Regions from separate parts of the Streptomyces sp. NPDC004658 genome, predicted to be linked through region 3. Evidence: riboswitches for the same ligand, from Rfam matches in the RefSeq annotation. Region 3 holds a riboswitch; each other region holds the start of a gene.
What was found. Region 3 has a riboswitch for S-adenosylmethionine ahead of ABZV94_RS33955 (amino acid ABC transporter permease). Riboswitches for the same ligand answer to the same signal wherever they lie in the genome.
Positions count from the first base shown of each region.

Region 1: it holds a riboswitch for S-adenosylmethionine, as region 3 does, so the genes downstream of both, ABZV94_RS23765 (aminotransferase class V-fold PLP-dependent enzyme) here and ABZV94_RS33955 (amino acid ABC transporter permease) in region 3, are expected to answer to the same signal.
Region 2: it holds a riboswitch for S-adenosylmethionine, as region 3 does, so the genes downstream of both, thrC (threonine synthase) here and ABZV94_RS33955 (amino acid ABC transporter permease) in region 3, are expected to answer to the same signal.
Region 4: it holds a riboswitch for S-adenosylmethionine, as region 3 does, so the genes downstream of both, ABZV94_RS18660 (hypothetical protein) here and ABZV94_RS33955 (amino acid ABC transporter permease) in region 3, are expected to answer to the same signal.

Region 1 covers NZ_JBEXKG010000074.1:1,468-4,858, reverse strand. The annotation lists gene ABZV94_RS23775 (cytochrome bc complex cytochrome b subunit) at 1-706, shown strand, start outside; gene trpD (anthranilate phosphoribosyltransferase) at 829-1,893, shown strand; SAM riboswitch class IV at 1,967-2,084, shown strand; gene ABZV94_RS23765 (aminotransferase class V-fold PLP-dependent enzyme) at 2,226-3,391, shown strand, end outside.
Region 2 covers NZ_JBEXKG010000058.1:20,610-24,000, reverse strand. The annotation lists gene thrC (threonine synthase) at 23-1,306, opposite strand; SAM riboswitch class I at 1,324-1,464, opposite strand; gene ABZV94_RS20880 (glucosyl-3-phosphoglycerate synthase) at 1,595-2,539, shown strand; gene ABZV94_RS20875 (trehalose-6-phosphate synthase) at 2,614-3,391, shown strand, end outside.
Region 3 covers NZ_JBEXKG010000158.1:2,205-5,595, forward strand. The annotation lists gene ABZV94_RS33945 (putative leader peptide) at 1-45, shown strand, start outside; gene ABZV94_RS33950 (glutathione S-transferase C-terminal domain-containing protein) at 128-1,015, shown strand; SAM riboswitch class IV at 1,093-1,203, shown strand; gene ABZV94_RS33955 (amino acid ABC transporter permease) at 1,555-2,538, shown strand; gene ABZV94_RS33960 (amino acid ABC transporter ATP-binding protein) at 2,535-3,326, shown strand.
Region 4 covers NZ_JBEXKG010000047.1:48,924-52,314, forward strand. The annotation lists gene ABZV94_RS18650 (NADP-dependent oxidoreductase) at 1-202, shown strand, start outside; gene ABZV94_RS18655 (nuclear transport factor 2 family protein) at 199-498, shown strand; gene ABZV94_RS18660 (hypothetical protein) at 710-1,774, opposite strand; SAM riboswitch class IV at 1,831-1,941, opposite strand; gene ABZV94_RS18665 (DUF3293 domain-containing protein) at 2,221-2,733, shown strand; gene ABZV94_RS18670 (hypothetical protein) at 2,883-3,218, shown strand.

The DNA of each region.
Region 1 (3,391 bases), on a different contig from region 3:
GTACATGGGCATGGCCGAGGGCCTGATCCGCGCCATGCCGGGCTGGGAGATCAACTTCTGGGGCCACACGCTCGTCCTCGGCGTGTTCATCCCGCTGGTGCTGTTCGGCGTGATCCTGGGCGCGATCGCGGTGTACCCGTTCATCGAGGCCTGGGTCACCGGCGACAAGCGCGAGCACCACATCCTGGACCGCCCGCGCAACGCGCCGACCCGTACGGCGTTCGGTGTCGCCTGGCTGACCGTGTACTTCGTGATGCTGATCGGTGGCGGCAACGACATCTTCGCCACGCATTTCCACCTGTCGATCAACGCGGTCACCTGGTTCGTGCGGATCGCCTACTTCGTGGCTCCGGTCATCGCGTTCATCGCCACCAAGCGGATCTGCCTGGGCCTCCAGCGCCGCGACCGCGACAAGGTGCTGCACGGCCGCGAGACCGGCATCATCAAGCGGCTGCCGCACGGTGAGTTCATCGAGGTGCACGAGCCGCTCAGCCAGGAGCAGCTGCACACGCTCACCGCGCACGAGCAGTACCAGCCGGCCGAGATCGGTCCGACGGTCGACGAGAACGGGGTCGAGCGCAAGATCCCTGCCTCGCAGAAGCTGCGGGCGAAGCTGTCCACCGCCTACTTCGGCGAGGACAACCAGATCCCGAAGCCGACCGTCGAGGAGTACAAGGAGATCACGAGCGGCCACGGCCACCACTGATCCCCGCGTCGCCACGCCACACCGAGGGGCCCCGTCCGGGTTGCGGACGGGGCCCCTCGCCCTTCCGTCCGGCTGGATAGGGTGGTGTACGACGTAGCAGGAACCTGTTCAAGGAGCGGCTGATGAGCGCTGTGACCCCCGCTGGAGGCGACACCGCGGCGGGCCGCTCCTGGCCCGCCCTGCTGAACGGTCTGCTGGAGGGCCGGGACCTGTCCGCCGACGACACCGCGTGGGCGATGGACCTGATCATGCGCGGGGAGGCGACCGACGCGCAGATCGCCGGGTTCATGGTGGCCCTGCGCGCCAAGGGCGAGACGGTCCAGGAGATCACCGGACTGGTCCGGACGATGTACGCGCACGCCAACGTCATCGAGGTGCCCGGGCCGGCCGTCGACATCGTCGGCACCGGCGGCGACGGCGCCAAGACGGTGAACATCTCCACCATGTCCTCGATCGTCGTCGCGGGCGCGGGCGCGAAGGTCGTCAAGCACGGCAACCGCGCCGCGTCCTCCGCCTCCGGCTCCTCCGACGTCCTGGAGAAGCTGGGGATCAACCTCAACCTGACCCCGCAGCGGGTGGCTGAGGTGGCCGAAGAGGCCGGCATCACCATCTGCTTCGCGGTGCGGTTCCACCCGTCGCTGCGCCATGTCGCCGCGGCCCGCGGCCAGTTGGGCATCCGCACCACCTTCAACGTGCTGGGCCCGCTGACCAACCCCGCGCAGGTGCGGTCGCAGGCCGTCGGTGTCGCGGATCCCCGCATGGCGCCGATCGTCGCCGGTGTCCTCGCCGAGCGCGGCAACTCCGCGCTGGTCTTCCGGGGCGACGACGGCCTGGACGAGCTGACCGTCACCGCCCCCTCCCGGGTCTGGGTGGTCCGGGACGGCAAGGTCACGGAAGAGGTCTTCGACCCCCGGGACGTCGGCATCGACCTCGTCCCCGTGGACGCCCTGCGCGGTGCCGACGCCTCCTACAACGCCGAGGTCGCCCGGCGGCTGCTGGACGGCGAGAAGGGGGCCGTACGGGACGCCGTCCTGCTGAACTCGGCGGCGGCGCTGGTGGCCCTGGAGCCGGCGGACGCGCCGCTCACCGAGCAGATCCGCGCGGGCATGGCGCGAGCCGCGGAGTCGATCGACTCGGGCGCGGCCAAGCGCACCCTGGACCGCTGGGTGGCCGTCAGCAACGCCTGACACCCTCGGGAGTCGTCCCGCGATCCGGACACGGGTTGCGGGACGACGATCACTCACGTACGTTCCTGTACCAGGTCATGAGTGACAGTCATGAGGCCCCGGCCGACTGTCCGGCAACCCTCCGTCCGTGGCGGGGTGCCCCGGGTGAAGACCAGGTCGTACGGCAGCAAGGCCTACGGCAAGCGCGGACCCCTCGCCAACCAGGGGTCCTGGTCGTTCGAGGGAGTCTTCCGTGAGCAAGCGAATGCGTTAGGGCCGCAGAGCCCCGCCTCCGCACACCCCTTCGCAGTCCCTTTCTGCCTTTCTCGCATTCCTGTCACGGGAGTTCCGCCATGTCTGTCTCCACCGCTGCCGCCGACCAGACCGTTTGCACCCCTCTGCCCGTTCTCGGGCGAGATGTCACCGTCCCGCTGGTCACCGGCGGCGAAGTCACCTACGCCGCCCTGGACTACGCGGCCAGCGCCCCCGCCCTCCAGCGCGTCTGGGACGACGTCGCCGCGTACGCGCCGTACTACGGCAGTGTGCACCGCGGCGCCGGCTACCTCTCCCAGCTCTCCACCGACCTGTTCGAGAACGCCCGCCGGACCGTCGCCGACTTCCTCGGCTGCCGCCCCGCCGACCAGGTGATCTTCACCCGTTCCACCACCGACTCCCTGAACCTGCTGGCCCGGGCGGTCCCGGCCGACTGCCAGGTCTTCGTCTTCGAGACGGAGCACCACGCCTCCCTGCTGCCCTGGCAGGACGCGCGGGTCACCTACCTCAACGCCCCGCGCACCCCGCGGCAGGCCGTGGAGACCCTGGAGCGGGCCCTCGCCGACCGCGACCCGCACGGCCCGGCCCTGGTCTGCGTCACCGGCGCCTCCAACGTCACCGGCGAGCTGTGGCCGGTGCGCGAACTGGCCGCCGCCGCGCACGCCCACGGCGCCCGCATCGTCCTGGACGCCGCCCAGCTGGCCCCGCACCACCCGGTGGACCTGCGCGACCTGGACGTCGACTGGGTCGCCTTCTCCGGCCACAAGCTGTACGCCCCCTTCGGCTCCGGTGTCCTGGCCGGCCGCGCCGACTGGCTCCAGGCGGCCGACCCGTACCTCGCGGGCGGCGGCGCCAGCCGCAAGGTCACCCGGCGCGAGGACGGCGGCGTGGCCGTCGAGTGGCACGAGACCGCCGCCCGGCACGAGGCCGGCTCCCCGAACGTCATCGGCGCCTACGCCATCGCCTCCGCCTGCAAGGCCCTCACCGAGGCCGGCTGGGACACCCTCGTCGCCCGCGAGCGGCACCTGATCGCCAAGGTCCGCGAGGGCCTGGCCGCCGTTCCCGAGGTGAAGGTGCTGTCCCTCTTCGGCGACGACGCCCCGCGCGTCGGCGTGATCTCCTTCGTCGTCGAGGGCTGGAACAGCTCCCACTTCGCCGCCGCGCTCTCCGCCGAGTACGGCATCGGTGTCCGCGACGGCCTGTTCTGCGCCCACCCGCTGGTCCGCACCCTGCTCGGCAGCGACCC
Region 2 (3,391 bases), on a different contig from region 3:
CGGTCTCGCGGCGGAGCGCCTGTCATGCGAGGCCGGCCTCTCGGAAGGAGTCCAGGGTCGGGCGGATGGTGGCGGTGAGGCCGGTCCCGGCCACCGCGTCCAGGGTCTTCAGGCCGTCGCCGGTGTTGAGGACCACCGTGGTCTTCGCCGGGTCCAGCACACCCGCCTCCAGCAGCTTGCGGGTGACGCCGACGGTCACGCCGCCGGCGGTCTCCGCGAAGATGCCCTCGGTCCGCGCGAGCAGCTTGATCGCGTCCACGACCTGCTCGTCCGTCACGTCCTCCACGGCACCCCCGGTGCGGCGCGCGATGTCCAGGACGTACGGCCCGTCGGCCGGGTTGCCGATGGCCAGGGACTTGGCGATGGTGTTCGGCTTCTGGGGCCGTACGACGTCGTGTCCGGCCTTGAAGGCGGTGGAGACCGGGGAGCAGCCCTCGGCCTGGGCGCCGAAGATCTTGTACGGCCTGTCCTCGACCAGCCCCAGCTTGATCAGCTCCTGGAGCCCCTTGTCGATCTTCGTGAGCTGGGAGCCGGAGGCGATCGGGACCACGATCTGGTCCGGCAGCCGCCAGCCGAGCTGCTCGCAGATCTCGTACGCCAGGGTCTTGGAGCCCTCCGCGTAGTACGGCCGCAGGTTGACGTTGACGAAGCCCCAGCCCTCGCCGGCCGGGTCGCCGATCAGCTCGGAGCAGAAGCGGTTCACGTCGTCGTAGTTGCCCTCGATGCCGACGAGTTCCCCGCCGTAGACCGCGGCCATGACGACCTTGCCCTGCTCCAGGTCGTGCGGGATGAACACGCAGGAGCGGAAGCCGGCCCGGGCGGCGGCGGCACCGACCGCGCCGGCCAGGTTGCCGGTGGAGGAGCAGGACAGCGTGGTGAAGCCGAAGGCGCGGGCGGCCTCCAGGGCCTGGGCCACGACCCGGTCCTTGAAGGAGTGGGTCGGGTTGCCGGAGTCGTCCTTCACGTACAGACCGCCGGTCACGCCCAGCTCGCGGGCCAGGTTGTCGGCCTTGACGAGCTGGGTCCAGCCGGGGTTGAGGTTCGGCTTGCCGGCGACGTCCGCCGGGACCGGCAGCAGGGGCGCGTAGCGCCAGATGTTCGCGGGGCCCGCCTCGATGCGGCGGCGCAGGTCCTCGGTGTCGTAGGCGGAGAAGTCGTAGGCGATCTCCAGCGGGCCGAAGCACTCTTCGCAGGCGAAGACCGGGCCGAGCGGCACCCGATGACCGCACTCGCGACAGCTCAGGGCCGCTGCGGGGCCGAGGTCGACCGTGGATTCGCTGGTGGTGGCAACTGTCTGCACAGCCATGGAGGCGAGGCCCTTTCTCCTCATCTTCCTCACGACGCACCTCGCCGTGAGACGGAATTGGCACCTTCCCTGGCCGTGAGCCTCGCGCGAACGAGTCCGGATCAGGGGGGTTGCCGGGGCTTCATCGGGCCGTGTCCCTCTGCCCCTCTGGATGAGCGGTATGCGGTTGTGAACGCACATGACCCCCGACATGCGATGGTCATCGGCGTTGTTCAAGACTGTAACCGACGGCCGGGACAGTTGAGATAGTCGTCCGAACCGCGAGACACGAGTGAGGAGCCACAGACTGTGCTGGAAGAAGTCGAGCGCTGGCTGACCACCCGGTCCTGGTCCGTGGCCGATCGCCCGCTGCACCAGATCCTCGCCGCCAAGCAGCGCACGGGCCAGACCATCAGCGTCGTCCTGCCCGCGCTCAACGAGGAGGAGACCGTCGGCGACATCGTCGCGGTGATCCGGCACGACCTCGTCGAGCAGGTGCCGCTCGTCGACGAGATCGTCGTCGTCGACTCCGGCTCCACCGACCGCACCTCGCAGGTCGCCGCGCGCGCGGGTGCCCGGGTCGTCCACCGCGACGACATCCTGCCGCGTATCCCGGCCGTCCCCGGCAAGGGCGAGGTGCTGTGGCGGTCGCTGCTGGTGACCGGCGGGGACATCGTCTGCTTCATCGACGCGGACCTCAGGGAGTTCTCCTCCGACTTCGTCTCCGGGATCGTCGGCCCGCTGCTCACCGACCCGGACGTCGACCTGGTCAAGGCGATGTACGACCGCCCGCTCGGCGGCAGTGCCGGGCAGGGCGGCCGGGTCACCGAGCTCATGGCCCGCCCGCTGCTGAACATGCACTGGCCGCAGCTGGCCGGGTTCGTGCAGCCGCTCGGCGGCGAGTACGCGGCCCGCCGCACGCTGCTGGAGCAGCTGCCGTTCCCCGTCGGCTACGGCGTGGAGCTGGGCATGCTGGTGGACGCGCTGCACCTGGTGGGCCTGGACGCGCTGGCCCAGGTCGACGTGGGCGTGCGCAGGCACCGGCACCAGGACGGGCAGGCGCTCGGCCGGATGGCCGCCGCGATCTACCGCACCGCCCAGCTGCGGCTGGCCCGCGGCCATCTGATCCGGCCCGCGCTGACCCAGTTCGAGCGGGGCGAGGAGGGGTTCGAGCCGCGCACCTACTCGGTGGACACCGAGGAGCGGCCGCCCATGGTGGAGATCGCGGAGTACGCCGAGCGGAAGGTGGCGTGAACGGGCCGTATACGGTCGGCCCGCCGGGCGGGCCGTACGTTTGAGCGGTTCGGGGCCGGGCTAGGTTGAGGCGTATGGCTTCCACGCTCGATGCTGCGCAAAAGGCTCAGGTGCTGGTCGCGTCGAACCGCGGCCCGGTCTCCTATCAGGTGGGCGAGGACGGCTCGCTGCACGCCCGGCGGGGCGGCGGCGGGCTGGTCTCGGGACTGTCCGCCATCGGGTCGGACGCGGGCTCGGTGTGGGTGTGCGCCGCACTCGGCGACGGCGACCGTGCGGCCGTCCGGCGCGCGGACGGCGGGCTGCTGCCGGCCGAGGACACCGGCGGGCAGCGGGTGCGGATGCTCGACATCGACGCGACCGTGCACACCGAGGCGTACAACGGCATCGCCAACTCGGTGCTCTGGTTCGTCCACCACATGCTGTACCAGACCCCGCTGGAGCCGGTCTTCGACGCCGGCTTCCGGCGGCAGTGGGCCTCCTACGAGGCCTACAACCGGGCGTTCGCCGAGGCGCTGGCCGAGGAGGCGGCCGAGGGCGCGGCCGTACTGATCCAGGACTACCACCTGGCCCTCGCCCCCCGCATGCTCCGCCAGCTCCGGCCCGACCTGCGCATCGGCCACTTCTCGCACACCCCGTGGGCGCCGCCGGACTACTTCCGGCTCCTGCCCGACGACATCGCGGCCGAACTGCTCAGCGGCATCCTGGGCGCAGACCGGGCGGCGTTCCTCACCCGGCGGTGGGCGGACGCGTTCATCGACTGCTGTCACGAGGTCCTCGGGCCCGGCATCCCCTCCGGCACCCGGATCGGGGTGCACGGGCTGGGCGCGGACGCGGACTTCCTGCGCAAGCGGG
Region 3 (3,391 bases):
ATCGACCTGCAGCGTGTCTGCAGCGCGATCAGCCACCGCCGCTGAGCCGGGCGCCCCTTCGCCTCCACCGACCGGTCACGCCCGCGCCGGCCGCGCCCCTCCGCACACCCACCACCCGGGGAGACGCATGTCCATCACTCCGCTCGCCGCCGTCCCGTCCACCCCCGGTACCGCGCCGGTCTTCCGGGGCCGGATCGGCCGGGACGCGCGCAGCGGCCACTACGCCGTGCCGCACCGCTACCGGCTCCATCTGTCGACCGCCTGCCCCGACGGGCTGCGCCTCGCCGTCGGCCACAGCCTGCTCGGACTGGAAGCCCACTGTCCGGTCACCCTCCTGCCCGCCGTCCCGGACTGTCCCGGCGGCGGCCACGCGGCGCTCCGCCCGCTCTACGAGGCGAGCGCCCACCACTACACCGGCCCGGCGCTCGCGCCCGTGCTCAGCGACGACTGGTCCGGACGCATCGTCAGCACCCACACCCCCGGCATCCTGCGCGACCTGGACCTGTTCCGGCCGGGCGGCCACGACCGCCTCTACCCCTCCGGGCTGGAGTCCGTGATCGAGGCCGTCGAGCGGATGTGCGCCGAGGGCATCGAGGAGGCCGCCCAGCGCGCCGGACGCGCCGGTGCCGACCCGGCCGAACGGGCCGCCGCCCTCGACGTGCTGCTGGACACCCTGGGCCGGCTGGAGCGACGGCTGAGCGGCGAGGAGTACCTGGCCGACGACCGGCTCACCGCCGCCGACATCGACCTGTGGGTCACGCTCGTGCAGCTCGACACCGTCCACCGCTGCCACCTCGACGCCTCCGCCGTGCACCGCATCGCCGACCACCGCTCCCTGTGGGCCTACGCCCGCCGCCTGGCCGCCCGCCCCGCCTTCGGCCGCCACCTCGACCTCGACGGCATCGCCCGCCGCCACCACGGCCGCTGCCAGGGTCTGGAGGCCGCCGGAGCAGCTGTCCAGATCCTGGACTGGGCAGGCCACGCGGCAGACACTTCCGACGCTTCTCGCAGGTGAGAGCCCGCCGCCGATGTCCACTTGGCGGACGACCGTTGACATTCGAACGGTCAACTGCCTTACTTACGGCTCAGAACGGTCATGAGCGTCAGCGCCAAGCCCTGGCTCGCTGACCGGCAACCCTCGCATCGCGGTGGGGTGCCCCAGGTGACGACCGGACCGGATGACGTTTTCGGTAAGCGCGAGGCCCCACGGGGCCGGAACAGTGACAGGTGACGCCATGTACGCAGCTCCCAGGACGGCCGCGAGCCGCCCCCAGGGCTGCGTACCGTCGTACGCCGGTCTCCTCGTCGCCGACCGCGCCGTCGATCTGCTCCGCGTGAACAGCGCACTGTGTACCGCACCGGGCTCTGCCCGCTGTCAGGGCTGACGTCTCCTCCCAGCCCCGCGTTCCCGCCGCACACCGTCCGCCGGATGTGCCGTTGTCCGCCCAGCCCCCGGTTCCGCGCCTGTCCGTGCGCCGCCTCGTGCCGCAGTGCCGTCGTGGCCCACCTCCGCTCCCGCGCGGCCCCGGGGTGACCGACTCCGCCGGAGCCGCCATGAGTGAAGCCCCAGGCGCCGCCGTCTCCCTAGCCGAGGCGCCGGCCCCCGCCGACACCCCGTCAAAGCCCTTGGAACCGCAGCGAGTACAGCCGCTGCGCCGCCCCGGCCGGTGGATCGTCACCGCCGTCGTCCTCGTGCTCGTCGCGCAGATCCTGCACGGACTGGTCACGAACCCCTTCTACCAGTGGGACCGCTTCCGCTACTGGTTCCTGCGCCCCACCGTCCTCGACGGCCTCCTCGTCACCCTCGAAGTCGCCGCGCTCAGCGCCGTCCTGGGACTGCTCGGCGGCATCCTGCTGGCACTTGCCCGGCTCTCCGGAAGCCCGGTGCTGCGCGCGGTCAGCTGGACCTACACCTGGCTGTTCCGCTCCGTACCGCTCATCGTCGTACTGATCTTCCTGTACAACTTCAGCGCCCTGTACAAGACGTTGAGCCTCGGGGTGCCCTTCGGGCCCGCCTTCGTCACCTTCGACGAGTCCCGGCTGGCCACCGACATGACGATCGCCGTGATCGGCCTCAGCCTCAACGAGGCGGCGTACGCGGCCGAGGTGGTCCGCGGCGGCATCCTCTCCGTCGACCAGGGACAGCACGAGGCGGCCGCCGCGCTCGGCCTGCCCCAGGGCTACCAGTTCCGCAGGATCGTCTTCCCGCAGGCCCTCAGGTCCATCACGCCGAACTACGTCAACCAGCTGATCGGCCTCATCAAGAGCACGTCCCTGGTCTTCTACGTGTCGCTGCTGGACCTGTTCGGCGCGGTGCAGTCGATGGGCAGCACCTACCCCGGTGACGTGGTGCCGCTGCTGATGGTCGCCACCGTCTGGTACCTGATCCTCACCAGCGCCGTGTCCGTCGTCCAGTTCTACGTCGAGCGGTACTACGCCCGGGGTGCCACCCGCACCCTGCCGCCGACCCCCTTGCAGAAAGCCCGGGCCGGACTGGCCGGCCTGCGGGCCCGGCTGCGCCGGGAGGCCGCCGTATGACCACCGCGCAGACCCTCCCGAAGACCGCGCCCGCCGCGCTCGAAGTGCACGGCGTCCACAAGTGGTACGGCTCCCACCACGTACTCGACGGCATCGACCTGACCGTCCGCCCCGGCGAGGTCACGGTGATCCTCGGCCCGTCCGGCTCCGGCAAGTCCACGCTGCTCAGGGTCCTCAACCACCTGGAGAAGCCCGAGACCGGCCACGTCAGCGTGGACGGCGAGCTGATCGGGGTGAAGCGGCACGGGGGCCGGCTCAAGGAACTCAGCGAGCGCGCCATCCTCGCCCAGCGCAGCCGGATCGGCTTCGTCTTCCAGAACTTCAACCTCTTCCCGCACCTGACCGTCCTGGAGAACGTCGCCGCGGCCCCCGCCGCCACCGGCAGGCTGAGCAGGGTGGCGGCCCAGGAACTCGCCTTCGAACTCCTCGACCGCGTCGGCCTCGGCGACAAGACCGGCGCCTACCCCCGGCAGTTGTCCGGTGGTCAGCAGCAGCGCGTCGCCATCGCCCGCGCCCTCGCCCTGCGGCCCGGGATCATCCTCTTCGACGAGCCGACCTCCGCACTCGACCCCGAACTCGTCGGCGAGGTGCTGGCCGTCATCAAGGACCTGGCGAGCGGCGGCACCACCCTCGTCATCGTGAGCCACGAGATCGGCTTCGCCCGCGAGGTCGCCGACCGGGTCGTCTTCATCGACGGCGGCCGGATCGTCGAGCAGGGGCCGCCCGGCGAGGTGCTCGACCGGCCCCGGCACGCACGGACCCGGGAATTCCTCGGCAAGGTGCTCTGACCGGACCCCCGCGGGCCGCTCCGCGCCGCCCACCCGGGCAGGCCGCCCCGGCCCTGCCGCCCGGA
Region 4 (3,391 bases), on a different contig from region 3:
GGCGCGTCTTGGCATCACCGTCTCGAACATTCAGGTGCGTTCCAACGGCCCCCAGCTCGCCGAGATCGGGCGCCTGTTCGACGAAGGCAAGCTCCAGGTCGGGGTGGACAGCACCTACCCGCTGTCCGAAGCGGCCAGCGCACACACGCGAGCCGCGCAGGGCCACATCCAGGGCAAGATCGTGCTGACGGTGGTCTCGTGATCGCCGACCTCCAGCAGGCGGTGGCGCACTACGCCCATGCCCTGGACGAGCTGAATGCGGCCGAGCTGGAAGCGGTCCTGACCGAGGACACCACCTGGACCTTCACGATGCCCGGACAGGGGGTGCCCGGCTCGGTCGCCGGACGCGCGGCGGTGCTCGACTTCATCCGTGACGGGCACACGGCCCGGACCGGAAGGGTGCGGCACCACCTGGGCAACGTCGTGGTCACGACGACGGGCGCCGCCACCACCGAGGTGCGGGGGTGCGCGATCGGGTTCGGCGACCCGGGTTCTTGATCCGCCAGCTCTGTGCGATTCCCAGCCCGGGTGAAGCGCTCGAGTGGCCTGAGCACCCAACTGAGCGGCGCGAAGGCCCGCACTCCGCCGCCAGGGCTCCTGAAGGAGGGCGCTGTACTCGTTGGGGTGCTGCTCTCGCATGATGCTCATGACACCCTGGCCAACGGGAGCAACAGGGCGCAGAACGCCTTGGCCTGGGGCCGTCAGCCGGTCACCGCTCGGTCAAAGGCACGTGACAGCGTGTCCAGTGGACGCTCCAGTCGCCATCGAGCGGGGTGTAGCCGGCCTCCCGCACCCGTTCCGTCGCTTGCTCCAGGTGGCTCCGCAGTTCTTCGAGACTGCCGCTGCCCAGCTCCTTGCCGTCGGCATCCAACTCCAGCTGGAGGTACATGACGTGGTCCTCTCCCCGGTGCTCCGCAGAGAACTCGACGGTGTAGCCGTGGCTGCCCCGGCTGTAGATGCACACATAGTGCCGCGTGATCTCGTCCGGATCGAAGCCGTACTCTTCGAACACTTCAAGGGTCTCGTACGGCGGGTCCGTGACGTCGCACGAGCTGCTCCACCACTGGATCTGCCAGAGGCCGTCCGGGGTCCATCCCTCCGTTTCCAGCCTTGCCTGGGCGAGTTCGGTGAGGGTGGTGAGCGCTTCGAACCAATCTCCGTCGGTGTCCGAGGTGATGTCCCCGCCCAGGTGATGGGCTGACTCCCGTCCCGTTCCTTCGGTGAGGTCGTCCACGACCGTCAGAACACAGCCCGTGTCCTGCTGGTACTCCACCTTCGCGTACCGCCGCTTGGCTTCCTCGTCTCCCCGGCGGTTGCCGGGCATGCCGGCAACCGTCCGAGGATCCGTCCCGTCGGCCTCCTCACCTTCCGCAGACACCGGGCCCGGCTCCTGCGGACCCGCAGGCGCGCGCCGACGAGGATTGAGGCAGACCGACTCCAACCGGGCTTTCCCGATACGACCGCTGATCAGCGACCCTGGAACACGATCCTCCTGGTTGACAGCACGTGCCTGAAGGGATCGGCCCGCGCTGCGGTAGAAGACGACGTCGAATCCGCGGTCGAGCCACTGGTCGAAGACTTCGTCAGTCCCTGGCCGGCCGGAGCCGCTCGCCTCGGCCGTGCGGAACAGCGCACGGGCAGCATCGAGGCCGATGGTCACCAGACCTGCGCGGCCCGGCTCTGCGACGGCAGACATGGCGGGTTCGGATGCCCGCTCAGGCTTCTGGGTCTGCCGCTCCATCGGCACTTCGGGGATCGCGTCGGAAACGGGCACAGGCGATCAACCTTCCGGAGCCGATGGACCCCGGTAGTGCACTTCCGCACCCCGGTGATCTGCGGTTTCCAACGCACCGCGCGCTGGGCTGGTCGTCACCCGGGGCATCCGCGGCGAACGGTGGATGTCGGCCTGCAAGCCGGGACTTGACGCTGGAACTCGTAACCGGGCGCGAAGCTAACACCCATTCCGGATCTGCACAACGTGATCCACAACGCTTTGCCACACGACCAGTGCTGTGGCATTGTTCCGCTCGGTCACAGCGCCGATCGCGCCGAGGACCGGCTCCCACGAACCTGTGGGAGCGAGCACCGATCTCCCTGCCGGTGGGTAAGGGGGTCCTTCGTCCACAGGAGGCCCTCGTGCAGGTCACTGACGCTGCGACCACACCACCGAACTCGGAACTCTACCGGCGCACGGTCGTCGATATCCGATTCCAGGGCCGAATGGTACGGATCGATCCGCGTCCGCGAGGCACGGCCGAGGGCCCTTTCCCTGAACTCCCGGGACCTGCTGGCACCGCCGCCCCCCTCGTCGTCACGGCGTCCGACCCTTGCGCCCGCCCCGTCCTCGCCGAGGACAACGCCGGCACCCAGGCGCGGCTACTCGACGAGTTCGACCGGCGAGGGCTCGGGTGGTGGCCCGCAGCGGGAGGCGATGCGCACGGCACGCACATCGAGCAGAGCGTCGCCATCGCGGGTCCGAGCGACTCGGCGGCGCGTGAACCGGGGCGGTGCTCCGGCCAGGACGCGGTCTTCGCCCGAGCCCCCGGCGCCCGGTGTCTGATGTCCTGCGACGGCGGCGCGACGGACATAGGCGTGGTCCTCGTGCATGACGCTGTTGGGACCATCCCCGCGGGTACCAGGAGCAGGCGAAGGGCGCCTGGGAGCTCCCACGCACCCTCTACGGCACCTCCGCCCGCCGGGCCGGAGACAGCGCAGGTCAGTCCGCCCGTCTGAGCAGCGCCCGCGCCATCTAAGGACAGCGCACGTCCATCGCTGCGTGATTCATGCGCATCCCCCTGCGTGCGGGCCGTCCGACTCGACATCCGAGTCCGGCGGTCCCTGCCGCACCCGAACAGCAACCACCTCGAGCCAGGAGGGGCCCCATGGCCACGAACCGACAGATGAGCCGCGCCGACTTCGAAACCATCTCCGCGGCCATCGCTGAATCCGACGACCAGGACTTCCACGCCCGCCGAACCATCGCCTTCAACCTCGCCGACGCCCTGACCAGCACCGCGGACCGCTTCGACCCCGTGCTCTGGCTGCGCCAGTGCAAAGTCGGGCCGCTCTCCCCGGCCGACGTGGCCGGTTGGACTAAGCGCCTGGAACTGCGCGTGATCTCCATCGGCAGGCGGCGCCGCAACAGCCTCACCATGGGCTACACCCAGACCGAGCAGTACATCGACGCCGACGACAACCCCCTGGACGAGCGCAAGTAGGGACCATCCCCGTGGGTGCTGGCAGTGGTGCCGGCCGTGGGGGTGCGTTCGCGGCCGAGCAACTCGGTGTCGAGGTGCCCGCCAGTGCGACCCGGTCCACGCCGGTTTGAGGTGTCGCTGCGGGACACGACTGTGCCCCGGATCGCGGGGTGGTCCGGGGCACAGCGGCCGGT